3 regions of the Photobacterium nomapromontoriensis genome follow, and region 2 is predicted to be linked to each of the others. Evidence: riboswitches for the same ligand, from Rfam matches in the RefSeq annotation. Region 2 holds a riboswitch; each other region holds the start of a gene.
The links. Region 2 has a riboswitch for lysine ahead of lysC (lysine-sensitive aspartokinase 3). Riboswitches for the same ligand answer to the same signal wherever they lie in the genome.
Positions count from the first base shown of each region.

Region 1: another riboswitch for lysine. It lies ahead of L4D12_RS00080 (Na+/H+ antiporter NhaC family protein); the one in region 2 lies ahead of lysC (lysine-sensitive aspartokinase 3).
Region 3: another riboswitch for lysine. It lies ahead of L4D12_RS12170 (Na+/H+ antiporter NhaC family protein); the one in region 2 lies ahead of lysC (lysine-sensitive aspartokinase 3).

Region 1 is NZ_JAKJSL010000001.1:13,994-20,170, forward strand. It holds gene L4D12_RS00050 (hypothetical protein) at 1-326, opposite strand, end outside; gene L4D12_RS00055 (hypothetical protein) at 328-558, opposite strand; gene L4D12_RS00060 (hypothetical protein) at 629-805, opposite strand; gene L4D12_RS00065 (hypothetical protein) at 1,238-1,417, opposite strand; gene L4D12_RS00070 (IS1595 family transposase) at 1,471-2,415, shown strand; gene L4D12_RS00075 (saccharopine dehydrogenase) at 2,498-3,565, opposite strand; gene L4D12_RS00080 (Na+/H+ antiporter NhaC family protein) at 3,581-5,071, opposite strand; lysine riboswitch at 5,183-5,360, opposite strand; gene L4D12_RS00085 (aspartate/glutamate racemase family protein) at 5,601-6,177, shown strand, end outside.
Region 2 is NZ_JAKJSL010000032.1:9,106-15,282, reverse strand. It holds gene uvrA (excinuclease ABC subunit UvrA) at 1-1,291, shown strand, start outside; gene L4D12_RS13765 (PglL family O-oligosaccharyltransferase) at 1,390-3,162, shown strand; gene L4D12_RS13760 (pyridoxal-phosphate-dependent aminotransferase family protein) at 3,221-4,339, opposite strand; lysine riboswitch at 4,583-4,774, shown strand; gene lysC (lysine-sensitive aspartokinase 3) at 4,890-6,177, shown strand, end outside.
Region 3 is NZ_JAKJSL010000028.1:100,277-106,453, reverse strand. It holds gene L4D12_RS12170 (Na+/H+ antiporter NhaC family protein) at 1-1,420, opposite strand, end outside; lysine riboswitch at 1,504-1,676, opposite strand; gene L4D12_RS12165 (BCCT family transporter) at 1,867-3,789, shown strand; gene L4D12_RS12160 (LacI family DNA-binding transcriptional regulator) at 4,011-5,015, shown strand; gene L4D12_RS12155 (PTS sugar transporter subunit IIB) at 5,319-5,642, shown strand; gene L4D12_RS12150 (PTS sugar transporter subunit IIC) at 5,647-6,177, shown strand, end outside.

The sequences.
Region 1 (6,177 bases), on a different contig from region 2:
TTACCAAAAAAATGGAAAGTAATAATATTGTCTGCGACAACAACTTGCTTTCTGAATACTCCTGTTGTGTATGCATGACCAATACTAGCCATATCTAATACATTTAGTTCATGGTCCAAATAATACATACTAAGTCTATCTTCATGAGGAATATCATTAGTTAAAAACAATAGATACCTATCATTATATTGATAACAATCTTCAAGAATTACACCATCTAATTTTTCTTTTACCTTTTTACCACAAATATAAACTTCACTTTGAATACTATCATCGTCATTATCAACAGCAACAACTACAACTTTATCTTCAGCTAATTTTATCATTTTATTCACCAAACCATAGCCACACCAAATGCAGCAACAGCCCCCCAACAAAAGCACCTACCGTAACGCAAACAGGCGCACCAGGACCGCATGCAAATCCAGCAATTGCTCCACCTGCAATACCACCGCCAATTCCAGCACCATTTATAACCACTTCTTTACCAGCTGCATTTAGCTTATTTTCTGCCGTTGCAACAGTGTAAACAGACAATGCGATTGATAGAACAACCAAACCTCGACCAACGGCTGATAGTTTTTTATCTTTTGGTTTACCACATAGTCTTATTTTCCAGATGATTTTACTATTTCAGCGTAAACTTTATTTTTTGAGATTCATTTAATTTTTTAAAATTTGTTTGCTTACCATATAGTTCATTAGTTTTCTTTTCTATTAAATCATTTAATGATCTACCTTTCCGTTTTAATTTTTGTGCTTCAGCCAAACCAACAGGTGTACTTTTTGAACGAATTAACCCCATTATGATATTTCTAGCTTCTTGGGCTTCTTCTGCTGCTTGCTTCCATGTTATTTTTCACTTAATACCTGACGACTTAGCTCATTAGACATTTTTCTTAATCTGAGCTGAATATAACTGCCGGGCATGGACGTCTATTACCATATGCGCCCCAGCATTTGCTAATTGAGCCTCTAGCGATCTTATCGCTGCGTCAAAAGCCTGCTTATCATCACTAACTTTAGTATTCATAACTATAACATTGAAATAAAATCATGGTACTAACTTGTATTTTTAACATCAAATGTATGTTTGTGAAGTGACTCCATTAATCACAATCAAATTTCTGAAACTAATATTAACAAATAAGTCACTAATGAATAGAAAACATATGTCGAACATAATGACGCGTAAAAAATATAGGGTATTTTTTACAATTAATTCTCATTCATAATTTCAGCTTTCTACTTGAATAACCCCGATCCTCACCCTCAGCATCAACGTCACATGCAGCGCATTCAGCGCATTCAGCATGTACTGCTCCTTCTCCCCTGGCAGCCATTCAAACATTACCCGCCCATCAAGCACATCATGACAACTCGAACAACAATCAACGGCCCACCTGATTACCATCATTAATCAGCCAGCTGAGCTATACTTTGAGTTAAAGAAAACTTGAGGATTAGATCATGCCTAAGAATATGGTTCAATTTCAGAAAAGTATTTCTATTCATCGCTTTATCAAGCTGTATGGTACTGAAGAACAGTGCCAAAAGCACTTGTTTGATATGCGATGGCCTACTGCGTTCAAGTGCCCTAATTGCCATCACGATAAGTATTGCCAGTTAAAATCACGTGACTTGTATCAGTGCAATCGCTGCCGACATCAAGCATCACTAACGTCTGGAACTCTCTTTGCCAACTCTAAACTTCCCTTAACGACTTGGTTTTTAGCCATTTATCTAATCACACAAGAGAAAAACGGGATCTCCGCGTTGGAGTTATCTCGTAATTTGGGTGTTTCTTATAATGCTGCCTGGCGGTTGAAGCATAAGTTAATGCAAGCAATGAAAGAGCGTGACGACGAATCTCAACTCACAGGATTTATTCAGATTGATGACGTTTATTGGGGCGGTGTTCGTCGAGGTTCTCGTGGTCGAGAAGCGAAAGGCAAGCGTCCATTTGTAGCAGCAGTGTCTTTAAACGACGAAGGTCATCCCATTCATATGCGCTTTTCTGTTGTTAAAGGCTTCCAGAAACATGAGTTAACACAATGGGCGAAAACACATTTACGGCCAAAATCGCTTGTCATATCAGATGGTTTAGCTTGCTTCAGAGGCATTGAAGATGCAAACGAGTTCCATCTGGCCATTATCACTGGCGGTGGTGCTGATTGTGTTGAATTACCGTACTTCAAGTGGGTTAACACGATGATAAGTAATGTGAAAAACTCAATGCACGGAACTTACCATGCGATAAACAACAAGCATTTACCGAGATATCTCGCTGAATTCTGCTTTAAGTTCAATCGCAGATTTGATTTGGAAGAAATGATAGATAACCTGATTCACTCAAGTATTCAAACAGCACCGATGCCTGAGCGCTTACTCAAATTGGCTGAGGCTCGGTGGTAATCAGGTGAGACTAAGCCTATATTGTTATTAGGCTGACAACAGTGTGGCGTTAATGGCCGTAAATATAGACACTCCGCAATGTTTAGAAATAGCTGTTTAATGCTGTGGAATAGAAGTTATGTGCTCTTGCCCAGACGCCTTGCTCTGTTTCGCCTTTAGCTAGTAATAACAAGTGCGGCAATAGCTGCTCGGCAAAGTCTTCGCTGCTCTCTTTTGGCAGTACGGTTGGCAAGTGGTCAACAGCCTGTACCCATATACCCTCTACGTCTGATTCGATAACCGGATGCGACAGCTTGGTACACTGGCTGTAGATACGAATTGGGTTGTCAGGGTTATTTGGATCGCAACTGACATCACTCACCATGCTTAACTGCGGCGATGTTCCCAAGCTCTCTTTGGTGACAAATGGTGGCGTGTTTTCTGCTAAATACGCACAGTTGACTAAAATGTCATAGTCATTGATGGCGGTGAACGGGCCACCGGCTTGTGTTTCTGCTACATCCCACCCATCGGCTTGGATCCCCAAGTCGGAGAATAAATCCATCGCACCACGTCCACAGCGGCCAAATTGTCCGATGATCAGAACCTTAGGCTGTGCTTGCAGTGTGGCTGTTTGTGCCCGCAAGTGAGTGAGGTAATGAGAGCGGTCAGGGAAACTCGTCACCCCAGGATATGGCATATTGGTGCTCAGGTGATGAATAAACCCGGATAAACCAATTGCCGCGCCGACATAACCCGCCCAATAGCCAAATGCACACACACGTTTGCCATTATCATCCTGGAGGAATTCCAGATCCAAAATCGCCCCGCAACCCGACTGGAAGCGTTGCAGAATTTGCTCAGCTTCATCTTGCCCTTTAAAGGCGTGAGCGAAATAGATGTGGCGGTGCTTCAGCGGGAAGCTATCTTCGGCTAACTCTTTGAGTCCCAGTATAAAAGCCTGCTCTGGTGCATTAGGCCAACTGTGTCCGTCTACTAACTGACAGCCAATATCAGCATAGTTTTGATCGGTAAATACCCGAGTGGTGCTGCGCTCAACAATGACCTGCGCACCCGCTTCAATCAGCGCTTTTGCGCCGTTAGGTGTAAGTGGTGTACGGTGTTCACCCACTTTTACCTCATCGCGAAGCCAAAAAATATTCTTGTTCATGTTAATTCCTTATAACTACAAAACAGGTGCTGGGCTCAACACCGCTTGGCGACGGATCATCACGGCGATAAGCACAAGCTGTAAAATTGCCGCAGCCACAATGGTGTACGGGCTACGGGTTATTTCTGCCACCATAAAGCCAAGGCTGGCAGTGATCCCGGTCAGAATGGCGTAAGGGAATTGCGTACGCACATGGGCAACGTGATCACACCCGGTGGACATTGAACTCAAAATGGTGGTATCGGAAATTGGGGAGGAGTGATCACCTAACATTCCGCCACTCAATGCCGCACCGATGCAAATGAGAGGATCCGCGCCTAATGCGCTGGCAACGGGCACGGCAATGGGGATCAGGATGGCAAAGGTGCCCCATGACGATCCCGTTGCGACAGAAATAAAGCTACCAATAATGAAAATTAAGGCGGGTAGTAGAAACACGGGGAGCCGATCATCCATCACTTGACTGATATATTCCCCGGTACCTAATGATTTACAAATATCCCCTAAGGTCCATGCCAGTAGCAAGATGATCAAAATAAGCATGATCCGCTGCATGCCGGAAATAAACGTATTGAACGAGGTGTTGGCCGTCATGGTTTTGGTATACGCGTAATACACAATGGCCGTGAGTGAGGCGATAAGGTAGCTGGTGCCGAGTGTTGTTCGGATAATCGGCCCGTTAATGGTGCCATGCAGATAATAGTTGTAGCTAAACAACACCACGATGGTGGCAAATAATACCCCTAATGGGACTAAAATCAGTGACATTGAGGGGGCGTTAGTGACTGTGTTCGTCGTGGCTGTGATTGATGGTTGCTGGCTGGCCTGTTCTTCAGCGTCTGCCATTGGTCCCCAGTCTTTTTTCATGATGGCGTAAACGGGCACACTCAGTAGCGCCAGTAATGCATAGAGTTGGTAAGGGATCACCTGCAGAAAGGTGGCAAAGCCATCAACGGGGGTGCCCATATTGTCATAAGCGTTTTCTATCAACCCTTGTGAGTACACGCCCCAACTGATTATCGGGATTAACACACACACTGGAGAGGAGGTTGAATCGATAATAAAGGCCAGTTTCTCTTTACTTAATTTCAGTTTTTCATAGATAGGTGAAAACATGGGGCCAAGGATCAATGAGTTCCCTGAGTCAGTGAAAAATACCCCGATCCCCGCCGCCCACGTCGCCAGCTGGGCTTTGCATGGTGAGGAGATAAAGCGGGTGGCGACAGTAGAAAAGGCCGCCATGCCACCACTTTGCTCAACTAAGTAGATAAACCCCGAGATAATGGTGATCACAATAATAATTTGTGCATTACTGGTTTTCGCCAACTGAGCAAAGGGCCCGTCAGATAAGAACATCAGTACGGTATCGGCGGGGTGTCCTTTGGTCAAAATTAGCATGCCGCTAATAACGGCAACACCTAGAGCCAGTACAACGTGACGTGTTGTAAAGGCGAGGACTAGGGCAAGTAAAGCGGGTACGATGGATAATATTCCGTAATCAGCCATGCGTCGACATCTCCTAAAAATAGATCAAAACAGTGACAAATAGAGAGACATTGAGACACGGACAGACAAAACAGTGCAAAGGGGCGGGTAGCTATACCCACTCCGATGAAAATGTGTTGTAGCGCTCCATCCAGACAAGGTCTGAGATGACAGTGTTGTTCTTATTAAGAACGACCCCAGTAGCCAGGCTGACACCCTGTACCACTTCGGCATTGACTCCTTTTACCTAGTTTCATCGGCTGTCGACCTCCACTAAGTGACTGATAGGCAATGCGCCTCTACTTGTAGCGAAGATCAAATAGCATCCTGCTTGGCTAAGAATAAATCACACAAATGGTTAAAATTAATATTATTAGTGGCGAGTTGTGATGATGATCATGTAAATATTTCAATTATGTTATCGGGGTGGTGTCTGTGATGCATATTGCAGACATAAAAACTGTGCGTGAAGCCTAAATATCTCTCGCGCTGCTGAATATCTTGAGGTAGCTTGAATGAAGTTGATAAATCAAGGAATTAGGGACGAGAGATGAAGACGATTGGGATGCTAGGTGGGATGAGCTGGGAATCGACATTAAGCTATTATCAGGCGCTGAATGAAGGCGTTAAACAGCGTTTAGGCGGGTTACATTCTGCCAAAATCTGTCTGTATAGTGTGGATTTTGATGAAATCGAGACTCTACAGCATCAAGGGAAATGGGATGAAACGGCGACGATTCTGGCTGATGCGGCACAAGCGGTAGAGAACGGTGGCGCGGATTTTATTCTGATTTGTACCAACACGATGCATAAAGTGGCCCCGCAAATTGAAGCAAAGGTAGCGATTCCTATTTTGCATATTGCGGATGCGACTGCGCAAAATCTCATTGATCACGGTATTAAAAAAGTCGGGCTGCTGGGTACGCGCTTTACCATGGAGCAAGATTTTTATAAAGGCCGCCTAACTGACAAGTTTGGTATCGAAGTGATCGTGCCGGACAGTGATGACAGGGAAAGCGTGCATAACATTATTTATCAAGAGCTATGCCGGGGTGAAATACGTGATGAATCTCGATCAACGTACGCGAAAATTATTGATAAATTGCACCAATCCGGCGCTGAGGCAG
Region 2 (6,177 bases):
CCTCCACCAGCGTGACAACGAGCGCTTGCTGAGTACCCTGACTCACTTGCGGGATCTCGGCAATACCGTGATTGTGGTCGAGCACGATGAAGATGCGATCCGGATGGCAGATCATGTCATTGATATTGGCCCGGGAGCCGGTATTCATGGCGGCAATATCATTGCAGAAGGTAAGCTCGAGGATATTCTCGCCAATGAAGCATCTCTAACCGGGCAATACCTCAGTGGTAAGAAAGCCATTCCCATCCCAGTGCAACGCGTTCCGATGGATCCCGAACGCACCGTCAAGCTACTAGGGGCAACAGGTAATAACTTAAAAAATATTGATGCGGAGATCCCTGTCGGCCTGTTCACCTGTATTACGGGTGTCTCAGGCTCAGGGAAATCAACACTGATCAACGATACATTCTTCCAAATCGCCCACCACCAGCTCAACGGGGCAACCTTAGGCCAACCCGCGCCTTACCGGGACATTCAAGATCTGGAGCACTTCGATAAGGTGATCGATATTGATCAAAGCCCTATAGGCCGGACGCCACGTTCAAATCCTGCGACCTATACGGGGATTTTCACCCCTATCCGTGAATTGTTTTCCGGCACTCAAGAATCTCGCGCTCGTGGCTACAAGCCAGGCCGTTTCAGTTTCAATGTAAAAGGGGGGCGTTGTGAAGCCTGTCAGGGGGACGGGGTGATCAAAGTTGAAATGCATTTCCTGCCTGATGTTTATGTGCCTTGTGACAGCTGTAAGGGCAAGCGCTACAACCGCGAAACACTGGAAGTACGCTACAAGGGAAGAACTATCGACGAAGTGCTTGAGCTGACCGTTGAGGATGCACGAGAATTTTTTGATGCGGTTCCAGCAATTGCAAGAAAGTTACAAACATTGATGGATGTCGGTTTATCGTATATCCGGCTAGGCCAAGCTGCGACCACACTGTCTGGCGGTGAAGCGCAACGCGTGAAGCTAGCCAAAGAGCTGTCTAAACGCGATACCGGCAAAACCTTGTATATTCTGGATGAACCGACAACCGGACTGCATTTCCATGATATACAGCAGCTACTCAATGTCCTGCACCGCCTGCGAGATCATGGCAATACCATCGTGGTGATCGAGCATAACCTCGACGTGATCAAGACCGCTGACTGGATCATCGACCTAGGCCCGGAAGGCGGCGGCGGTGGTGGTGAGATCATTGCAACCGGTACCCCAGAACAAGTTGCTTTGGTAGAGGGCTCACATACAGCACGCTTCCTGAAACCTTTGCTACAGAAAGGAACCGCCGTACAATAAACCCGAACTAGCACCTAACATCATCAACCGGGCCGCTATCAGGCCCGGTTTTGTTTGCTTAAGACATTGATATTCAGCTTATATCAAACGGAACGACTATGACCGTGTTATACGTAAAAGGCACCAATCTGGCCGAGAAAGGGATCAGCAAACCGCTGGTGAAACCCTTTCTGATTTCACTCGGTATCCTGTTCTTACTGGCCATGCATTATTTTCAGCATAATCCTGGCGGCGCGGGGTTGGAGCTGTCGTTTAATGCCATGAGCTGGATCCCCTTCAGCTTCGCCATTGCTTTTGGTCTGCTGGAGATCTGCCGTCAACGAGTCTGGCGTTATACTCGCCTGACAGTGGTGCTGTTCATTTGCTGCATATTACTCACACTGCCGATTATTTATGACGATGCAGCCGTTGCCGCGACCCTGCCTCGCCTTGCTGGCTTATGGGCCGGATTGCTTTTCTTCATTGCCCTTCAGCAATTTGCCTTTCATCAGAAACAACGACAGCGGCTCCTCTGGCTGATTATCGGTGCCGTCTGGATTGAGGCAATATTTGGCTGGGGCCAGTTCCTGCTACTCGAACCGGGAAACCCTATTGGCTATAACACGGTTGAAAATCGGCCATACGGGATTTTCCAGCAACCCAACGTAATGGCCTCCTTTTTGGCCACCGGACTACTGTTGTCTGCTTATCTGCTGGCAAGGATCCCGATGTACCGCGGTAAATGGTCGTGGCAGCAACTGTTTCTGATCGCCACGCCCGTTATTACCATCCCTATTCTGGTGGTCCTGAGCTCACGCACTGGGTGGTTAGCTGCGGCGGTAGGTACATTGATGATGATCCCCTACTTGTACCGATTTGCTGCCAAAGCCCAATGGCGAATGTGGTTGCTGATGGTCGCTCTCAGCCTGAGTGTGTCTTGGGGACTCATCTCAAACCTCCACTGGACACCGCAAGGGGGGGAAAATCGCTTAAGCTTGGTCAGTGCTAGAGCGATGCATATCCCTCAAGCTATCGACATGTTCCTGAATAAACCACTCACGGGCTATGGCTATGGCCGATTTGAAGCTGGTTATATCACCCAAACGGCACAATGGCATCACAACGAGCCCAACCGACCAGCTGGAATGGCCGCACTGGATCATCCGCATAATGAACTAGCCTACTGGGCTGCGGAAGGGGGTATTGTCCCATTGGTAGCGCTACTCATTGCTGCTGCTGCCGTTTTCCTTAAAGTCAAAAAAGCAAAATCAGGCACTCAACTTGCCTTGGTGGGATTATTCTTTCCGCTGACCTTGCATACTCAGCTCGAATACCCGTTTTATCACTCGCTGGTCCATTGGCTGATTTTCATTATCCTGATCTATTGGGTCGATAACCTGACCGCCAAATACTACCGGCTCAAAATGAACTACATTCTCTCTATCCGGATACTGGCGCTAATGCTGCCACTAACGGTAACCGGTTATATGGCAACCACTCTCTATTCGGGATATCTGCTCACGAAGTACGAGACGACCCAACCTGTCAATATCAACTACCTTTTGCGGGTCAATAATCCCTGGGCATGGCAGAATCGTTTTGAATGGGATCTCCACCTGACTCAGCTTCAGCTTGGTGCTAGCACGGATAATCCGCAATTAATTCAGGAATACATCACTTGGGCTCAGCACAAAGCCAAACTATGGCCGCGCCCAGCACTGTACCAGAACCTGATCACCGCCTATCAATACCTCGGCAAGGATGGGGTGGCTGAACAAATTCGGCAGGAAGCGCGGTATCTGTTCCCAAGCGGCGAGTTCAACCAGCAACCCCACTCTTCTGCCAGTAAAGTAATGGCTAAGCCAATGAGTGCGACTGACGCTAGTCAGTAACCACCCCACCTAACAAAACGGCTACCGAAGTAGCCGTTTTTTCAAGTCTGCAACCGCATCATTTCAATGTTGTTTCCAGCGCACGTAGACAGAGCGCAACATTCTCACTGCGGGCCGCATATCCCATCAAGCCAATGCGCCATGCTTTACCGGCCAAAGCCCCCAGACCGGCACCAATTTCCAGGTTATAGCGTTCAAGTAGAATCTTCCGTACTTGTGCATCATCGATCCCTTGCGGAATATAAACGGCATTGAGTTGCGGCAGACGAGAGGACTCCTCAACAACAAACTCAATCCCGAGTTGCTCTAAACCTTCGCGTAACTCTTGATGTATATCACGATGGCGTTGCCATGCCTGTTCCAAACCTTCATGCTGCAGTAATACCAAGGCTTCATGCAGCGCATACAAGCTGTTTACTGGGGCGGTATGGTGATAGCTTCGCTTGCCCTCTCCGCTCCAATATCCTAAGACCAAACTCTGATCTAAAAACCAGCTCTGAACCGGTATCTGACGCTGCTGGATCTTTTCAATCGCACGCGGTGAAAATGTCAACGGTGATAAGCCCGGTACGCAGGAAAGGCACTTCTGGCTCCCTGAATAGACCGCATCCAGCTGCCATTCATCCACCAGCAGAGGTACACCACCCAGAGAGGTAACAGCATCAACAATAGTCAGGCAGCCATGCTCGCGAGCCAATTTAGCTATCGCTTGGGCATCACTCAAGGCCCCCGTTGACGTTTCGGCATGAACAAACGCCACAATTTTCGCATCCGGATGGCTGGTTAATGCCTGACGGACAAGTGCGGGATCAACGGGCTCTCCCCACGTATTGTCAACCATCACCGCAATGCCGCCACAACGCTCGACATTCTCCCGCATCCGCTCGCCAAACACGCCATTTCGACACACGATGATTTTGTCTCCCGGCTCAACCAGATTGACAAAACATGCTTCCATCCCGGCACTGCCTGGCGCTGAAACCGCAATCGTAAAAGTATTCTGAGTCTGAAATGCATATTGAAGTAGCTGCTTCAACTCATCCATCATGCCAATAAACAATGGGTCTAAATGGCCAATCGTCGGGCGGCTTAATGCTTGCAAGACTGACGGATAAATATCCGAAGGACCGGGGCCCATAAGGGTGCGTTGAGGTGGGTAAAAACGACCAATTTTCATTATTATTCCTCCCTGAAAGTAAGAGTGGTTATCATCAGTTTCGATAACAAGGGTACTTAATGACTATATCAGCTCTATCACGATTGTGCGTATTTCGATAGCTTACCCACTCTTGAATCATGACTGGTGCATTTTTCGGCTAATTTTGAGCAAATCATGTCATCTTATGATTGACAAACTGGCCACAGATCCGCTTCAATAAAGCACATTTTTTGTTCATCCTGATGCGCGTTATTTTCAGGTGAAAACAGAAGAGGAGCGTTACCCAGGTATCTAGGATTGCGGGGCCCCACCCCAAAGCAATCTGGAGAGGGGGAGTAACGCCGAGATATGACATGACAGGGGGCATGTTATATCGGCTTAGAAGGTTGAATCCTTCTAGCTGTCATCTTTCCCGAGACAATGGTGAGGGAAAGGTGGGGAGCTTCTGGTTGTTGTATCTTCCAAGATCTTACCGCTTTGCTCTCCTGACACTTATGTCGGGATCTTGATCCCGAGTCACCCCCCTATGTATGAGAACGTTTAATTTATTCATTTTGGGAGACTCGTTGTGAGCTTTATTGACAATAATTCTGCGGTTCCTCCGCCGATCACTGTAGCGAAATTTGGCGGCACCAGTGTAGCCGATCATGCCGCCATGAGCCGAAGCGCCGAAATCATTAAAAACAACCCATCAGCTAAGGTTGTATTGATCAGTGCGTGTTCCGGTGTAACCAACCTGCTAGTTGAATTAGCAAATGGAATTGCCGATATCGAGCAGCGCTCACAACGGCTACAACAACTTCGTACAATCCATCAATCGATTCTCGATGATTTAACGCAACCGGAATGCGTATCAACAGAGATCTATCAACTTCTTGATAATATCGCAACGCTATCGGAACACACGGCGACATCTCCGTCCGTCCAGTTTACCGATCAATTGGTTGCTCATGGAGAACTGCTGTCAACATTCCTTTTCACTCAGATCCTGAATGAAATGGGGGCACCAGCCCAACGTTTTGACATTCGTCATGTCATGCGTACCGATAACCAATATGGTAAAGCCGTACCAGATATTAATACCATCCGTCAGCTTGCAGAGCAGCATCTCCAGCCACTGCTGACAGATAAGATCATTGTTTCTCAGGGCTTTATTGGTTCTGATGACAAAGGAAAAACCACCACACTTGGTCGTGGCGGCAGTGACTACAGTGCAGCACTTATCGCAGAAGCAATCTGTGCAAATACGCTGGAAATCTGGACTGACGTACCGGGTATGTACAGTACCGACCCACGCATTACTGCCAATGCAAAGCCAATTAGTGAAATCAGTTTTAGTGAAGCATCGGAAATGGCTAACTTTGGGGCAAAAATTCTGCATCCATCAACGCTGCTTCCAGCGGTTCGTCAGCAGATCCCAGTTTTTATCGGATCCTCGAAAGCACCCGATCAAGGCGGCACATGGATCCGCCAGCATGTAACGGAGCCACCGAAGTTTCGTGCGCTGGCTTTACGTTGCAACCAGACCATGGTAACCCTCACTAGCCTGAAGATGTTCCATGCTTACGGTTTTCTATCTGAAGTCTTTCGGATCCTGGCTGAGCACAAAGTTTCTGTCGATCTGATCACCACATCAGAAGTCAGTATATCGCTAACTCTGGATCAAACTGATACCGGTGGCGGTGCACCCAATCTGCCAGCAGCCGCAACAGCAGCGCTAAGTGAGCTATGCCGAGTCGAGGTTGAGCATAACTTATGTCTTGTCGCCCTGATTGGCAATAAGCTAGGTGAAGCCCCCGGAGCAGCAACTCAGGTATTTGGTACACTCGACCAATACAGTCCTCGCATGATTTGCT
Region 3 (6,177 bases), on a different contig from region 2:
AAGGTAGCTGAGTCAGTACGTGATCCATATGGTGACAACCTGCGCCTGTCGCAGACAAAATACTGGTACTTGAGATTGGTGAACTGTGGTCACCAAATACCGCACCTGCCAGTACAGCAGATAGCATAGGTAGTAACATGCTGATATCACTAGCTGCAGCAATGTCGCCTGCTAGCGGTAGCATGATGCCGAAGGTGCCCCAGCTTGTGCCAGTTGCAAATGCCATTGCACAAGACAGAACGAAGATAACAGCAGGCAGCATTTCAATTGGGATGTTGCCATTTGCCATCGAAGCCAGGTACATACCGGTTTCCATGTCACGTACCACACCACCGATAGTCCAGGCAAAGAACAGAATCACGATAGCAGGCAGCATCGCGCTGATCCCTTGGGGTGCGGCTTTAAGCCAGGTTTTAGCACTGAGTTTCAAGCGTAGTGCGAGTGCAATAGAAACGACTAAGCTACAGATTGCACCATATACCAATGATGAACCGACGTTAGTGTTTTCGAATGAGCCAATAACGCTGAACTCAAGGCCTTTCGCAGCCAGTACAGTTGCACCTGATTCGATCATGAAATAGACCGTCGCTGCAGTTAGCGTCAGGATAGGGAGTACCATATCAATCATGCTACCGTTGCTGCCTTCAGGTGTTTCGATATCAAGACCCGTTGGACGGCCACGAGACTCATCCCATAGTTTACCTTCCAGCGCCCACTCTTCGTGCTTACGCATTGGGCCAATATCAAGTTGGAATGCAATGACACATAGCACCATAACCAGCGTAAATACCGCATATAGGTTCATCGGTACCATCTCGACGAACGCAGCGATTGGGCTCTGGTCTGTCACGTTATGTGCCACCATGATCCCGCCAATCAGGGCGATGATATAAGCTCCCCAAGACGAAATAGGCATGAGTACACAAACTGGTGCTGCTGTTGAGTCCAACAAATACGCCAGTTTAGCGCGAGAAATTTGGAAACGGTCGGTAACTGGGCGACAAATAGCACCTACAGACAGGCTATGGAAAAAGTCGTCGATAAAAAAGATGAATACCATCAAACCTGTTAGCGATTTAGCACTGCGTCGATCTTTGCAGCGTACGGCTGCCCAGTCGGCAAAGGCTTGTGTCGCGCCAGAGGCACTCATCAGGCTGATCAATGCGCCTAGCAATAACATGAAAATGATCATATTAACGTTATCGCTGTTCAGGCTGCCGTTAGACCATACAATGCTAAGGACTTTCTCTGAAAGGTATTTTAGTGCGCCAACAGGTGAATAATCGGTCAGCATAAAGGCACCGGAAACGATACCTGCACCTAGTGATAATAGGACACGACGTGTTGTAACAGCGAGGATAACCGCTAACACTGGCGGGAGAATTGACCAAGCGGAATCTGAATAATGGATGAGGTTCATGATCTCTGTACACCTACAAAATAAGGTGGAGATCTACCGAAAAGAGGTGTAACGAAGACGTACAAAAGTGATGACTTGTTACCCCTTCAGGTAGCGCTCCATAGGAAAAAAACTATGGCAGTCTTACGCCTATTCGACGTAAGCCCAGCGACTGAGTGTGATAACAACAGTCACTTCGGCGCTGACTCCTTTCTCCGGCATCATCGGTATCATCCTCCGCACGGGTACTTATAGGCAGCGCGCCTCTACTGATTAAGGGTTTGCGTTAGCTATCTTATCAATAACCGACCACAGAGCAAGTGTTAAATCACAAAAAAGATAGATATTTGGCAACAATCTATTGTTCTTATCGTTACGATTAGGTTATTGGTTTGTGTGTCTGGTGTTTATGAATGATTATCGACTTATCTATGCATGGAATTTTCATTTGCTAAGGAGTTAGCATGATTAAAAAACACTTTGAATTGATCGACAAGCCGACCTTTTTTGGGGCGTTAGGGTTGTTGTTCTCCGTGATAATCCCCCTATTGTTGTTTCCAGCCCAAGGTGCAGAGTGGATTGCGATAGCCAAAACATTCATGACTGATAAACTCGGTTTCCTTTATTTGGCACTCGGCCTCGCTGCTTTCTTCTTTATGATTTATATCATTTTTTCAGATATAGGCCAGATTAAATTAGGTGATGCTGACGAAAAGCCGGAATTTAAAACCGCCTCTTGGGCGGCGATGCTGTTCTGTGGTGGTATCGGTGCCAGTATCCTGTATTGGGGGACTATTGAATGGGCATATTATTATCAGAGCCCCCCTTTCCAGTTAGAACCAGGCAGTGAGGAAGCGGTGCGTTGGGCGGCGACGTACGGTATTTTCCACTGGGGGCCGGTTGCATGGTCAATTTATCTGATCCCAGCCATTCCTATCGCCTATTTCTTCTATGTGCGTAAACAGCCAGTATTGAAAGTTTCTGCTGCGTTAATGCCTGTTATTGGTGAGGCGCGTAGCCATGGTAAATGGGGTAAGGTCATTGATATTTTGTTTATCTTTGGTCTGCTCGGTGGCGCGGCGACTACGCTGGGCTTGGCGGCACCGTTGATCAATGAGGGGATCAGCTATTTATTTGGGATCCCATCAACAACAACGACTCAGATTGGCGTGTTACTACTTTGTACGGCTTTATTTGCGTATTCATCTTATAAAGGGATGGATGAAGGCATTAAAGTGCTCAGTAATATTAACTTCTGGGGCGCGCTGGCACTGTTGGCCTTTGTTTTGGTGGCGGGGCCAACCTTGTTTATGCTGGAAACCGGACTCGATTCTATCGGTCGTATGTTGTCGAATTTCTTCATTATGGCAACATGGGCAGAACCGTTCGGTGGTTACGGCACGTTTGAAGATACTCACTTCCCGCAAGACTGGACCATTTTCTATTGGGCATGGTGGCTCGTGTTTGCACCAAGCATGGGCTTGTTCGTGGCGCGTATCTCACGCGGTCGGACGATTAAGCAAATGGTGTCAGGGTCGATCTTCTTCGGTTCACTAGGCTGCGCACTGTACTTCATGATTTTAGGTAATTTTGGCTTATCGCTACAGTTATCAGGTCAGTTGGATGTTATTGGCATTCTTAATAGTGAAGGTCCAACGCGAGCTATTTTCTCGATTCTTGAACAGTTGCCGATGAGTACCATGGTCATCGCGGTGTTTACTCTCTTGTGTATTATTTTCACCGCCACTACGTTTGACTCGATCTCGTTTATTCTGGCTTCTGTGGTACAGAATAACGTCACGGAAGATCCGTTGCGTTGGAACCGTCTGTTCTGGGCATTCACCTTGTCATTGATGCCATCTATTTTGATGTTCATGGGAGGGCTGGCAACCTTGCAAACCGCCGCCATTGTTGGTGGCCTTCCGTTACTTGTGATTGCCGTGATGTTGATGATTTCTGGTGTGAAAGCGGCAACACTCGATTTGGCCCATCAGGAAGGCTATATCGATCCGGTGATCAATATTGAAGAATTTCCGGATGTCGACCCATGGTCGAAAGAAGGCATGGCGATGGCACAATTTGAGCGCTTGAAAGATGAGGCAGTTGCAGCCGCGGAAGAAGAGCGTGAAAAACTGAACGCCATCTGGGATCTGAAGAAAGCAATCCGTGCCACTGCGTTGTCAAAAGGCGAGTCAGGGATGGAGTTGGGCGATGCACCGCAAGAGCAACTGGACGAAATCAGACGTCTGACTGATGAAGCTATGGCAGCCAAAGAACATAAGCTGCAAGCCTCTGAGCAAGCTCAGGAAGCACGTAAAGTATTCGATGATCTGATGCGTACCCGCCTAGAGCAAGAAGCGGCAGATGCGCAAGCAGAAGCGAAAGCGTAAAGCCATTTAATTCAATGATGTTAGTTGAATCGGAGAGCCGTCCTAACAGGGCGGCTTTTTTGACGACAGCGTTAAATAGACGTAGTCTCGGTCACACGGTGGTTGTGGCAAACTTAGACTTTCATGCAGCCATTTGTGATAATGAGCCTGTTATATCAATTCAAATCAGGTACGCTTTCTTATTTATGGGATGGGTACTTGCATGTTTGGCCGAGGGATGAATGGCAACAATTACTGATGTGTCGCGTATTGCGGGTGTATCGAAAGCGACGGTATCACGTGTAATTAATGGAACAGGGCAAGTCAGAGAAAGTACGGTGCTGATGGTTAGGCAGGTTATGTCTGATTTGAACTACAAACCTTGTTCTGTCGCACAAACATTGGCAACAAAACGAAGTAACAGTGTAGGGTTAGTGCTTTCTGATTTTACTGGTAGTTACTTTGGTATTCTATTAAAAGAAGCCTCAATGGGTGCCGATCGGATTGGTAAGCAATTATTGATTGCTGACGGACAGAATCAGGCTGAATCCGAATTAAAAGCCGTCTATTCTTTGGTTGATAAAAAGTGCGATGTGATTGTGCTTTATAGTCGCCAACTCTCACCAGAGCAGATCATTGCACTGAATCAGTCGATAGATATTCCTTTGGTCAATATCGGGCGTGCATTGCCCGTAGAAGCGGGTTATTCGATTGCCTTTGATCAAAAGCATGCTATTGAGATAGCCGTAGAGCATTTGGTTGAACTTGGCCATCGCATTATCATGTATTTAGGTCCCGATCCCACCACGCCAACATCGACGTTACGCTTGGCTGGCTTCAATGATGCGATTAATAGACGCTCTGAAGACGGTATCATTGCGTCTTACGCGACCAGTGAATTTGGCTATATTGAAGGCTATGAAGCCGCGAAGAAAATAGTGAGAGAAAATGCACTACCGTCGTCAATGGTGGTCGCTTCTGATGATATTGCTATTGGTTGTATCAAGGCACTAAGTGAGCAAGGTATTTCCGTTCCTAAAGATGTATCAATTATTAGCATTGATAACGATCCTTGTAGCCCATTCGTGACGCCGTCATTGACCACCATTGATGTGCCAATCCAAAAAATCATGGCGCAGGCTATGTCAGTCGCGCAACAGTTTGCCGAGGGGACGGATAAGGTTGAACCTGAAATTGTCTGCGGTACGTTGATTGTGCGTGAATCTACACAAGCCGTAAGTCTGTAACGTTATTCTCTCAAAGTGACCTAAAAGTACTAGCTCATTCCCGATGGGCTAGTTGTCGAGGTCTTTACAAATCATGTTGTGCTTAGAGGCCAATGCCTTTTTGTTTCTACTCTAAATATGCTCCCATTCTCTCATTTTTCGTAATGTTATCCATTTAGTTGCAGTATAAAAAACAGACAGCTGTTGCATTTGTAACCAATGGTTAGTGCAGTTAAATGTATCGCTTGGTATAAATGTAACCGGTCTCTGAAACCGGTTACATTCCAGAAAAGAACACATCATTACGACCCAAGGAGTGACAGTATGAATATATTTCTTTGTTGTGCTGCAGGCATGTCGACCAGCATGCTCGTCAGCAGAATGGAACAAGCCGCAAAAGATAAGGGTATTGAGTGTGACATATCAGCCCATTCTATTGCTGAGTTCGATGATTGCATTAAGTGGGGGGATGTCTGCTTAGTTGCCCCGCAAGTTAAATTTAAATATGAAGAATTTAAACGTATAGCTAATGAGCAAGGAAAAGGATGCGCGCTCATCGATATGATGAATTACGGTTTATTAAAAGGTGACGCGGTGTTGGATCAAGCGGTGGCTTTGTATAACGCACAGTCAACAGTGGAGGGATAATCTCATGGCTATATTTGATCGAGTACTCGTTTTTGTTGAAAATGTGGTTGCACCAACCGCCGGGAAAATATCAGCACAAAGGCATGTTAATGCGATTAAAGATGGTTTTGTTTCGACAATGCCGTTTCTCATTGTGGGATCGTTGCTGCTGGTATTAGCATTTCCTCCTTCGGAAGGTAATTTCTTTTTTGATGGTTGGCATGGACTGATTAACCTTATTGGTAAAGATAACATTCTGGCTCCTTTCCAATTAAGTATGGGTATATTTTCATTATATGCCGCATTTGGTATCGGTTTTAGTTTAGCGGAATCATATAAGCTACGTGCTATGAATACCGGCATGTTATCAATGTTTGCTTTCTTGCTCGCGGTAGCACCAATGATCACTATAGAAAATGTAGGAGGTGTACTGCCTGGTGCATTTTTAGGTGGTACAGGTGCATTTACCGCAATTATTTGTGGCTTATTTGTGCCTGAGATGCAGCGCTTACTGATCAAATATAATATTCGCATTAAAATGCCGGAGGCGGTGCCA